Regions from separate parts of the Rhizobium atlanticum genome, predicted to be linked through region 1. Evidence: predicted binding sites of a transcription regulator. Region 1 holds the regulator's gene; the other holds the start of a gene.
The links. The regulator LexA, encoded in region 1, represses DNA repair genes until DNA is damaged. The targets are predictions, from matches to a motif close to TGTTCNNNNTGTGTTCNG.

Region 1 (5,956 bases):
ATGCGCACGGCGTCGGCGATCGAATCGGCGCCGACCGGCAGGATCATGAATTCCTGGAAGTCGATCGGGTTGTCGGCATGAGCGCCGCCGTTGATGATGTTCATCATCGGCACCGGCAGGAGGCTGGCGGAAGCGCCGCCGACGTAACGGTAAAGCGGCAGGCCGGATGCCTGGGCCGCAGCTTTGGCGACGGCGAGCGAGACGCCAAGGATGGCGTTGGCGCCGAGGCGCGACTTGTTCGGCGTGCCATCGAGCTCGATCATGATGTTGTCGATCTGGATCTGATTTTCGGCGTCGATGCCGCCGATCGCGTCGAAGATCTCGGTGTTGGCGGCCTCGACCGCCTTTTCGACGCCCTTGCCGAGATAGCGCTTGCCGCCGTCGCGCAGCTCGACCGCCTCATGTGCGCCCGTCGAGGCGCCCGAGGGAACGGCCGCGCGGCCCATGCTGCCGTCTTCGAGATAGACGTCGACTTCGACGGTGGGGTTGCCACGGCTATCGAGGATCTCGCGGGCGATGATATCGGTGATTGCAGTCATGGGTTCTTCCTGCTCGGTGGGTGATAAGTCGTTCGAAGCCTGTCATAATCGAAGGCGTGCAAATTACAATGGCGCAATTTCCCGCCTTCGAAGGTGTATGGCATCGTGGCCTAGACCACGATCATGTCAGCCTGTTGAACGTTAGGCCTTGGCGATCGCATCGAAGGCAAGCAACTTCTCGAGCAGTCGCGGCATGTCCTTGAGATAGACCATGTTCGGCCCGTCGGACGGTGCATTGTCGGGATCCTGATGGGTTTCGACGAAGACGCCGGCAATTCCCGTCGCCACTGCCGCGCGCGCCAGCGTTTCCACGAACTCGCGCTGGCCGCCGGAGGAATCGCCCTGCCCGCCCGGCTGCGCCACGGAATGGGTGGCGTCAAAAATGACGGGAGCCCCCATCGCCGCCATGATCGGCAGCGAACGCATGTCGGAAACCAGCGTATTGTAACCGAAGGAGGCACCGCGCTCGCACAAGAGCACATTCGGATTGCCGCTGGCGTTGAGCTTCTTCAGAACGTTCTTCATATCCCAAGGGGCGAGGAACTGGCCCTTCTTGACATTGACGGCGCGGCCGGTCCTAGCGGCGGCGATCAGAAGGTCGGTCTGACGGCAGAGGAAGGCCGGGATCTGCAGGACATCAACCACCTTGGCCACCTCGGCGCATTGCTCGGCCGTATGGACGTCGGTTATGACGGGAACGCCGAATTCCTTCTTGAGGTCGGCAAAGACCTCCATGCCCTTTTCCAGGCCGATGCCGCGTTCAGCCGAGAGCGAGGTACGGTTCGCCTTGTCGAAGGAGCTCTTGTAGACGAGGCCAATGCCGAGCTTGCCGCAAAGCTCCTTCAGCGTGCCGGCGACCATGAAGGCGTGATCCCGGCTCTCCATCTGGCATGGACCGGCGATCAGCGACAAGCGGCCAGTATTGGAAAAAGCGACCTGGCCTTCGCCTTCGCCGATCCTGACTTCGGAATTCGTGTCGGTGCTCATCGTGTTTCCTCGAAGGCGAAGAGCGCACCCTGCCCGGGCGTGGGCTTCACCAGAATGCGATTGTTCTTGCGTGTGAATGTGATCCCGTTAGCACCCAAATGCGCTTCTGTCACGGCAAGATCGATGACGTTGAAGAGGATTGCCCGCCCCCGCAGGCCGCGATCGGCTGATGAGACAGCGGTCTCGAAATAGGCCTCCAGCCCTTCCGGCGTCATCAAGCTGATCTTTGCATTCGATGCCGCGATATTCATGCCGAAACCGGTTTTCTCCACCGCCGCCTGCCCAATCGCGAGCCCGACGAAGGCGGCGAATGCCGCCGGGTCCGGTGCACAAAGTGCGATCTCGGCAATGCCGATCACGCCATTGGCGTGCGTCTCCAGCGCGGCGCGATCTGTAGGGAACGAAGTGATGCGCTGGCAAGTAAAGAGAAAGAAATCGGGGGCGCGCAAATCAGCTGCAAAGGCCAGCTTAAAGCTGCCGACGCTCTCCGAACCGTCCCGCATCCGCATCGGCCGGCTGAACTGCAACATCTCACCGGCGCTCGCGCCGTTGCTGACGAAGCGCTTATGATCGAGGTCGGCATCCTCGCTGAGGAAGGCCAGCGCAGAAAGTCCCTCCTCGCCGCAGCGGAAACGGAAGGCGCGATTGCGGGCGATGAAGACGTTGCCCTGGCGGGCCGCTGCTTCGCTCTCGTCGACACTCGCCACGCCAAGCGGCTCCAGATAGGTCTTGTCGGCGAAAAAGACGCAGGCATTCTCCGTTCCGAAGGGATGGCGCGCATCGGCGGCGACGGTGAAACCGAGCTTGCCGAGCCTCTCACGCGCCAGATCGATATTGACCACGGGCAGCACGACATGATCCAGCGGGTGCGACCTGGCGGAATGCGCGTTCATGAATATCCCTCCTGAAACCGGCAAGAGATGTGCGACAGCACCTCCCTCAATGCAAGACATGTGCGCCAATCCAGCAAATGAAAATAAAAATCTCCGCGAGTTGACGTGAACTTTTACGGAAATTTAGCTACTTGCGGAACACATATGGAACATATAGTGTCCGTTCTGGATTTGTTTCAATCACGGGGTCTGACGTCGATGCTCACGCGCAAACAACAGGAGCTTCTCCTTTTCATTCATGAGCGCATGAAGGAATCCGGCGTTCCTCCCTCTTTCGACGAAATGAAGGATGCCCTGGATCTCGCCTCGAAATCCGGCATTCACCGCCTGATCACGGCGCTTGAGGAACGCGGCTTCATTCGCCGCCTACCGAACCGCGCCCGGGCGATCGAGGTGATCAAGCTTCCGGAGGCCTATAACCCCAGTCTTCAGCGTCGCGGCTTTTCGCCGAGCGTCATCGAGGGCAGCCTCGGCAAGCCCCAGCCGGTCGCCGCCCCCGCTGCGCCAAAGCCGGTCGCCGACAATGGCAACTCCGTCTCCGTGCCGGTCATGGGACGTATCGCCGCCGGCGTTCCGATCTCGGCGATCCAGAACAACACCCACGATATCGTCGTTCCTGCAGATATGCTCGGCTCCGGTGAGCACTATGCGCTGGAGGTCAAAGGCGATTCGATGATCGACGCCGGCATCTTCGACGGCGACACCGTGATCATTCGCAACGGCAGTACCGCCAGTCCCGGCGATATCGTCGTTGCCCTCGTCGATGACGAGGAAGCAACGCTGAAGCGTTTTCGCCGCAAGGGCGCCTCGATCGCGCTCGAGGCCGCCAACCCGGCTTATGAGACCCGCATCTTCGGGCCCGACCGCGTCAAGGTGCAGGGCAAGCTCGTCGGCCTCATCCGTCGCTATCACTGACGCCGGATGGGCTGGAATCGGTAAAACGATCATTGCGCCAATCATAGGCGCGATGGCGCATCCATGGTCGCGACAAAGCATCGAAGGCGGTGGTGACCTCCAGGCCGGCATCGGCGAAGCGCAATTCGAGCGAACCGGTCCTGCGCAGCGTCTCGCCGGTGAAAAGCGTGCCGCCTGAACGGCAGCTGTTGAAACGCAGACGGACCGAGGTCACGACGATATCGGCCGTATCGCAGGCCGGGCCGAGATAGGCGGCATTGTCGATGACGGTGACGGTGACGATATTGCCATTGCCAAGTCTTGATGTGCACCAAGCCTTCTTGACGCAGGAAAAACGGTTTGCTTCACCGCCTGCGGCGGCTGCCCGCATCGCTGCACTCGCTTCGTTCTGCTGATCGCGGGAAAGCCTGACACGGCGGTCTTCTCCTTCCGGCGGAATGGCCGGACCATCCAGCATCTTCGGCGGATCATGTGTCGGCAGCACCAGCGCTCTCTGCCACTGGTCGAATATGAAATCCGGCGGGTTTTCACGGTTGGAAGCTATTGCCTCAGCCGCGACGACCGCAACCAGACTGCCATCCTCCGAAATCACCAGATCCGGCGGCCGGGGAACCGGCAGAAGCAGCACGATGAGCGTCGAGATGGCGATGATCGATGTGCCGACGTGGCGCAGCCGAGTGCGCAGCAGCGTCAGCAGCAGAAAGCCTGCCACCGCCACTGCGAAATACCAGCCGGGCAAGCGGCCGATGCCGATATCACCGCCCCAGCCGGACACCGTCTTGGCAACCGCAATCACCAGATCGAGGCCGAATCCGACGACCTTCCAGAGCGGAGCGTCCAAACCGAAAGGCATGAGCAACATCGCCAACAATCCGGCCGGCATGACGATGAAGGAGATAATCGGCATCGTCGCAAGGTTTGCCGGCAGGCCGTAAGCCTTCAGGCGATGAAAATGCTCAATCGAAAACAATGCGGTGGAAAAGCCGCCGATCAGCGAGGTCAGGAAGACGCCGCCGAAGAAACCGGCGACGGCAACCACCGGCCTGATGATCGGCAGTTTCAGAAAAGCGTTTTCGCGGACACGCCTGTCCTTCCACAACTGATAGCCCGATACCAAGGCCAATGTGGCGGCAAAGGACATTTGAAAGCTCGGTCCCAATACTTCCGAAGGTGAAATGGCGATGATGATGAGCGCGGAGAGAACGACATTGCGCAGGCTGATCGACGGCCGGTCGAAGAAGACGGCAATCAGCATGATGGCCATCATGATAAAGGCGCGCTCGGCCGAAACCCCGAAACCGGAGATCAGGTAATAGGCGGTGACGGCGATGAGCGCGCCGGCAGCGGCGATCTTCTTTGTCGGATAGGCTTGGGCGACGCCGGGAAAGAGGCTGAGCAGCATCCGAAAGCCGACGAAGAAGATGCCAGCCGACAGCGCCATGTTGAGGCCAGAGATCGCGACGATATGGGCAAGGCCGGACTGGCGCAGCGCCTCCGTCGTCGCGTGCGATATGGCGCGCCGTTCATCCGTCACCAGGGCAGCGGCAAAGGCGCCGGTATCACCGGGCAGGATCGATCTTATGCGGTCGCCGATGCTGCTGCGCAGTTGGTAGAGCCATTCGAGCAGGGCGTCCGCCGTCGACCTGACCGCCTGCGGGCCTGCCTCCAAGTCGAGTTTCTCCGGCGCACCATAGAAGAAACCGTTGGCGCCGATGCCGTCGAATAGGCACCGAAGGAGAAGTCGTTGAGCGCGGGAAGTGCGGGGCCCGCCGGCGGCGTCAGACGTGCCTTGCCGGTAATGATGTCGCCGATCTCGGAAGGCGCATCGGCGCCCCGGACGATCGCGGTGATGCGTCTCGGCGGCCGTTTCAGCTCCGGCGCCTCGGTGCCGGCGACGGCAAGAATGTAGCGCCAGCGCCCGCGCCCGTCGCCTTCCCGCCGTTCGACGCGGCCAGTCACCGTCGTCGTCACGGATGAATCGAGGATCACCGTCGAAGCCCGCCAGCTCTCGAACTGAGCTGAGAGCATGCCGCCGGCGAAAAGTGCCAGCGCCATGAAACTTGCGCGCAAGGCCGGTCGGCTGGGATCGGTGAGGAAAACCGCGGCCGCCGACACCAGCAGGCAGAGCAGCGATGCAACGAGGGGAACATCCGATGCCGCAAGAAACCAGAATGCCGAGCCGGCTCCGAGGAAGACCGGCGAGAACAGCAGCAGGCGGCCATGATCGGCCTCTTCGCCCAGCATGCGGGCCCCGGCACGCAGCGATTGCCCGGCGGTGGCGAGCAGCCGACGATGCAATGGGGTCTGCGACTGTGTCCTTACCGATTGAGTCACCACCGCAGGCGCAGGAAAATCTGGCGGATCGGCAAGGCCGACGCCCGCTTGCGGCCGCAATTCGGCTGTGGTCGTTTCCTGCATGCCCCGCCCAAGATCACCCGCCAGGCGCTAACAATGCAACCTTCAAGCAAATCCGGCAAGGATAATCGATTGAAATACGAGGGAAAATCGTAAGCGGCAAAAGGCCAGTCGAATCATCGGCTTCCGCTATGCGTGCGGCTCATCGCTGCGGTGCCTAAAAGGTGATGCCGCAATGCACAAAATGCCGTCACGGTAACTTGGCAT
Region 2 (5,956 bases), on a different contig from region 1:
GACCAGAAGCGCGCCGCGCTCCCCAGAAACTTCCCACCCGCCATCCTCGCCTTGAACGACGTCCTGCCACCCGATCTCGCAGACATCGCTCGGCCCGCTGCCAGCGGTTTCCAGGTCGATAACTCGAATACAGGATGGGAACATTGCGGCTTTGACCCTTGATCTGCTCCAGCTTCCTCTAATCAAAAACCCAAGCCGAGCTGCGGTTGTTCCTCGCTTTCGGCCGCCTTCTTGTCATTGGTGAGCGACGACAGTGTCACGCCAAGGAGCCGGACCGGGAGCTTGAACGGATAGACACCCGCCAGCAGGGCATTGGCGGCAGCGAGAATATCGCCGACACCTGCATAAGGGAGGGCAGTTCTCCTGCTCCGCGTCGCTTGGGTGAAATCGGAGTACTTTATCTTCACAGTCACCGTCTTGCCGCTGAAGCCCTTGGCCTGGCAGTAGGACCAGACCTTTTCCGCAAGTGGCCGGAGTTCGTTTGTCGCAAGGTCAAGGTCGCTGATATCGACCGCAAATGTGTCCTCGGCGCCGACCGACTTCCGCACTCGGTCCGGCTGGACCTGCCGCTCATCGATGCCCCGTGCAATGCCATAGAAGTACGGCCCAGACTTCCCGAAATGCTCGACGAGAAACTGTAGGGACTTTGCCCTCAGATCCGCACCGGTCTCGATACCCAGGCGGAGCATCTTCTCCGCTGTGGCCGGGCCGACGCCATGGAATTTCTTGACCGCCAGCTGCTCGACGAAAGCTGGCCCGTTCTTCGGCGTGATGACTGCTTGGCCATTGGGCTTGTTGAGGTCGGACGCCATCTTGGCGAGGAACTTGTTGTAAGAGATACCGGCGGAAGCATTCAGTCCGGTGACCGCCTTGATCTTGGCACGGATTTCCAGCGCGATCTCGGTGGCGATCGACATGCCCTTGAGGTTTTCGGTGACGTCGAGATAGGCCTCGTCGAGCGACAAAGGTTCGATCAGCGGCGTGTATTCCGCAAAGATATCGCGGATCTGCTGGGAGACGGCGCGATAGACCTCGAACCTCGGGTTCACGAAAATCAGGTCAGGACACTTTCGAGCTGCCGTGACCGAGGACATGGCTGAGCGCACACCAAACTCGCGGGCTTCGTAGCTTGCTGCTGCAACGACGCCCCGGGCGGCCGCTCCGCCAACAGCCAAGGGTTTGCCACGCAGTTCCGGATTGTCGCGCTGCTCGACAGACGCGTAGAAGGCATCCATGTCCACATGAATGATTTTTCTGACGGTTGAGACGGCGGTGAGATCCATGGCATTTGGTGTCACTGGCGAAAACGAAACAGGAACATAGCAGCTGCCGACGACGCATCCAAGTCCTCACCCGCATCTCCTGCATCTGCCGAGGGAAACTCCTCGCTTCTTCAGGCGTTTGATCGATAACCCTAGCGAAGTGGAGATTGACCTATGGCCGAAGACAGCACCACGACCATCACAGCAGTTTTCGAAACGCGTGTGACTGCCGACCTTGCGGTGGAACATCTCGTCCAGCAGCATGGCATTGCCCGACCGGACATCTTCGTCCAGTCGGCCTCCGCGAAGAATACCGCCGGCTCTGCTCCCTCCGGCGGGGACGCCTCTCATGATGGTAGTGCGCGCAGCGATGCTCCGCTTGAAGGAGAGATCGAAGTTTCCGTCGATATCAATTCCAGCATGATCCCCGCGGTTCAGCGGACGTTCGGTGACGTTGGCGCGATCCGGGTTTCCGGACGCTGATCTCTAGCGTTTTGAGCCGTCACCATCCGTTCCCCCCGGCCCTGCATCGGTCGCATTCTGTCGACGCCACGTTCGCGGTCGATCCAGCGCATGACGGGTGTGACCGCAATTCCATGGGCGACGACGGAGATGGCTTGTCATGAAGACCGGCGCCCACAGGCTTTCAACCTGGATCCAGCCGGCGAGCTCCTGTCGCGTCATGCGAAAAAATTCCCATTCCTGCCATCAAATTGAATCCCTTCGCGGATTTCTTCGATGGCCACTCTCGCGCAACTTCCACGCGCCACATGCGCATTGACTCATTTCCGCTTTGAGAACAAATAAAGAACGCAGTTCACCATCTCAAGCCGAAAACGGGTTGCCGTAAAGGAGATCATGACCATAGCCGTCGCCACTTCGAACGTCGTTCTCGACGAGTTGCGCGAGAAAATCGCCAGCCTGGAAGGGAGCGGTCTGCGCAATCGCACAGTCCTGCCGTTCGGCGTCGGCGAGATTGATGCGCAGCTGCCGGGCGGTGGCCTCACTTCTGGGGCATTGCATGAGGTGGCTGGCGGCGGCAATGGCGCGATTGACGGGGCTGCTGCTGCCCTCTTCATCGGCGGCATCGCTGCCCGCACCACCGGCAAGGTTGTCTGGTGCCTGACGCGCTTTGATCTCTTCTTTCCCGCACTCGCCCAGGTGGGGCTTCATCCGGACCGCGTTATATTCGTTGAGTGCGACAAGGAAGAGACGGTGCTCGCAAGCTTCGAGGAGGCGCTGCGCTATGGCGGGCTTGGCGCGGTCGTTGCCGAACTGGTGCGCCTGCCGATGACAGCCTCACGCCGGCTGCAGTTGGCGGCTGAAAAGTCTGGCACGCTGGGCCTGGTGATCCGGCGCTGGCGGCGCCAGACGGAAGCTTCTGACTTCGGCATGCCGACGGCGGCCGCAACGCGCTGGCGGATCTCGGTACTGCCCTCCGAGCCGCTGCCGGTTTCAGGCGTCGGTCGGGCCCGCTGGTTGGCGGAACTGATGCGGGTGAGAGCAGGAGAGGGAGGCGAATTCGTTATCGGAGCATGTGATGGCCAGGGTCGTATCTGTCTTTCTTCCGACACTGCCAACCGACCGGATCAGACGAGCCGATCCTTCGCTATCGGTTGAAACACCGCTGGTGATCGTCGCCAGAAGCGGTTCGAAGCGCTGGATTGCGGCGGCCGACCAGGCAGCAATCAAGCTCGGCCTTCGTGTCGGCATGCCGGCCGCCAAGGCGCGGGCCCTGATCCACGGACTGATGATGATCGATGCCGATCCGGCGGCGGATTTGGCCACCCTCGAACGGCTGGCGCTCTGGGCCTTGTCGCAATATTCTCCTGTGGTCGCCATGGATCCTCCTGACGGTATCGTCATGGATACGGAAGGCGCCGACCATCTGCAGGGTGGCGAGGAGCTGATGCTCTCCGGTCTCGTCAACCGCTTCCGCGGGAGGGGTCTTTCAGCGCGAGCGGCGATCGCCGACACCTGGGGTGCGGCGCATGCGCTCGCTCGGTCCACCGGTCGAGAGACTGTTATCGTCCCGCGCGGAGCGACCCCCAAGGCTGTGAATCGTTTGCCGCTGTCGTCGCTGCGGCTGCCGGCCGAAATCGTTGCAAGTCTCAGCACTCTCGGCTTTGCCACTGTCGGCGATCTCGCCGCCACGCCGAGGGCGCCGCTGACGCTACGCTTCGGCCCGGAGGTGGGACGGCGACTCGACCAGATGTTCGGCCGCCTCGCCGAGCCGATCGATCCAATCCGCCCGGCTGATATCGTTGAGGTCCAAAAATCCTTTGCCGAACCGATCGGCGCACCGGAGACGATTGAGAAATACATCAACCGCCTGGTGCGGCAGCTCTGTCAGGCGCTCGAGAAGCGGGGACTTGGTGTGCGGCGCGTCGACCTCATCGTCCAGCGCGTCGACAATACGCTTCAGTCGCTCCGGGCAGGTACGGCCAAACCTGTCCGCGATATCGCCTGGCTCACGAAACTCTTCCGCGATCGCATCGAGAGGATCGAGCCCGGCTTCGGCATCGAGAAGCTGAGCCTGGCGGCCGTCATCGCCGAGCCGCTCGTCGAAGTGCAGTCGGCCTCCTCGCTGATCGAAGAGCAGGTGACCGACGTGACGCCGCTGATCGATGTGCTTGGCAACCGCGGCGGCCAGCGGATTTTCCGAGTCGCACCGGTGGCAAGCGACGTCCCGGAGCGCAGTGTCCAGCGGATCGCGCCGACGGCTGACGAAATCGGCACCACCTGGCCGCTCCACTGGCCGCGGCCGGCGCGGCTTCTGGCCCATCCTGAATTGATCGAGGTGATCGCGCTTCTGCCCGATCATCCGCCGGTCTCCTTTACGTGGCGCGGCAAGCGGCGCCGGGTGAAGCGCGCAGACGGGCCGGAGCGGATTTTTGGCGAATGGTGGCAGCGCAGCTCCGAGTGGATCGCCGTTCGCGATTACTTCGTCATCGAGGATGATACCGGCGAACGCTTCTGGATCTTTCGTTCCGGCGATGGCGTCGACGAGGACACCGGATCGCACAAATGGTTCCTGCATGGGGTGTTTGCCTGATGCGCTACGCCGAACTCCAGGTGACAACGCATTTTTCCTTCCTCCGCGGCGCGAGCTCGGCAGACGAGCTGTTCGCCACCGCCAAGCTCATGGGCATTGAAGCGCTGGGCATTGTCGATCGTAACAGCCTGGCCGGCATCGTCCGGGCGCTGGAGGCGTCGCGCGCCACCGGCCTCCGGCTCGTTGTCGGCTGCCGGCTCGACCTGGCCGACGGCATGTCGATCCTGGTTTATCCCACCGATCGCGCCGCCTATTCGCGGCTGACGCGGTTGCTGACGTTGGGCAAGAGCCGCGGCGGGAAGGCCAATTGCATCCTGCATCTCGATGATGTCGCGCTCTATGCCGAAGGGCTGATCGGCATCCTCGTGCCTGGGATGCCGGACGACACCTCTGCCGTGCAGCTCAGGAGGATGGCCGAGGTTTTTGGCGACCGCGCCTATGTCTCCCTCTGTCTCCGTCGGCGCCCGAACGATCAGCTGCGGCTGCATGCGCTGTCGAACCTGGCCGTCAAGCACCGGGTGAAGACCGTCGTCACCAATGACGTGCTGTTTCATGAGCCCGGCCGGCGGCAGCTGCAGGATACAGTCACCTGCATTCGGAACGGCACCACCATCGATGACGTCGGTTTCGAGCGCGAGCGGCATGCCGACCGATATCTGAAGCCGCCGGAAGAAATGGCGCGTCTGTTTCCCCGATACCCGGAAGCCCTGGCGCGCACGATGGAAATCGTCGAGCGCTGCAGATTCTCGCTCGAGGAGCTGGTCTATCAATATCCGGAGGAAGCGCTGATCCCGGGCCTGACGGCCCAGCAGTCACTGGAGCATTATACCTGGGAAGGCGTCAGGACGCGCTATCCCGAAGGTCTGCCGACGCATGTCGAAAAGGCCATCCGCCACGAGCTCGCTCTCATCGAGACGATGGAATACGCCCCCTATTTTTTGACGGTGTTCTCGATCGTCCGTTATGCCCGGTCGCAGGGCATTCTCTGCCAGGGCAGGGGATCGGCCGCCAATTCCGCCGTCTGCTATGTGCTCGGCATCACCTCGATCGATCCCGAGACCAACGATCTCCTCTTCGAGCGCTTTGTCAGCCAAGAACGCGACGAGCCGCCCGATATCGATGTCGACTTCGAACACGAACGGCGGGAGGAGGTCATTCAGTGGATCTACAAGACCTACGGCCACGACAAGGCGGCGCTTTGCTCCACTGTCACGCGCTATCGCGCCAAGGGCGCTATCCGCGATGTCGGCAAGGCGCTGGGCCTGCCCGAGGACCTGATCAAAGCTCTCTCCTCCGGCATCTGGTCGTGGTCGGAGGCGGTCGGAGAGCGGCAGGTACGCGATCTCGGCCTCAATCCGGAGGACCGACGTCTCGCTCTGACCCTCAGGCTTGCCCAGCAGCTGATGGGCGCACCACGGCATCTCGGTCAGCATCCGGGCGGGTTCGTCCTCACCCATGACAGGCTCGATCATCTCGTACCGATCGAACCGGCGGCGATGGTCGACCGCCAGGTGATTGAGTGGGACAAGGATGACGTCGAAGCGCTCAAAATGATGAAGGTCGACGTGCTCGCACTCGGCATGCTGACATGCATGGCAAAGGCTTTCGCCCTGATCCATGAGCACAAGCACCAGGATCT

Region 2: a site for LexA is predicted at 1,303-1,320, ahead of dinB (DNA polymerase IV). Genes of this name have one in related genera too.

Annotation. Positions count from the first base shown of each region.
Region 1 covers NZ_JAQJCJ010000009.1:7,045-13,000, forward strand. Annotated here, with positions in the region: gene eno (phosphopyruvate hydratase) at 1-539, opposite strand, end outside; gene kdsA (3-deoxy-8-phosphooctulonate synthase) at 681-1,526, opposite strand; gene PH551_RS14425 (VOC family protein) at 1,523-2,419, opposite strand; gene lexA (transcriptional repressor LexA) at 2,618-3,334, shown strand; partial or broken gene PH551_RS14435 (ComEC/Rec2 family competence protein) at 3,315-5,578, opposite strand; gene PH551_RS14440 (hypothetical protein) at 5,555-5,845, shown strand.
Region 2 covers NZ_JAQJCJ010000002.1:87,030-92,985, forward strand. Annotated here, with positions in the region: gene PH551_RS02835 (exonuclease domain-containing protein) at 1-144, opposite strand, end outside; gene dinB (DNA polymerase IV) at 183-1,283, opposite strand; gene PH551_RS02845 (hypothetical protein) at 1,437-1,745, shown strand; gene PH551_RS02850 (ImuA family protein) at 2,121-2,882, shown strand; gene PH551_RS02855 (Y-family DNA polymerase) at 2,803-4,317, shown strand; gene PH551_RS02860 (error-prone DNA polymerase) at 4,317-5,956, shown strand, end outside.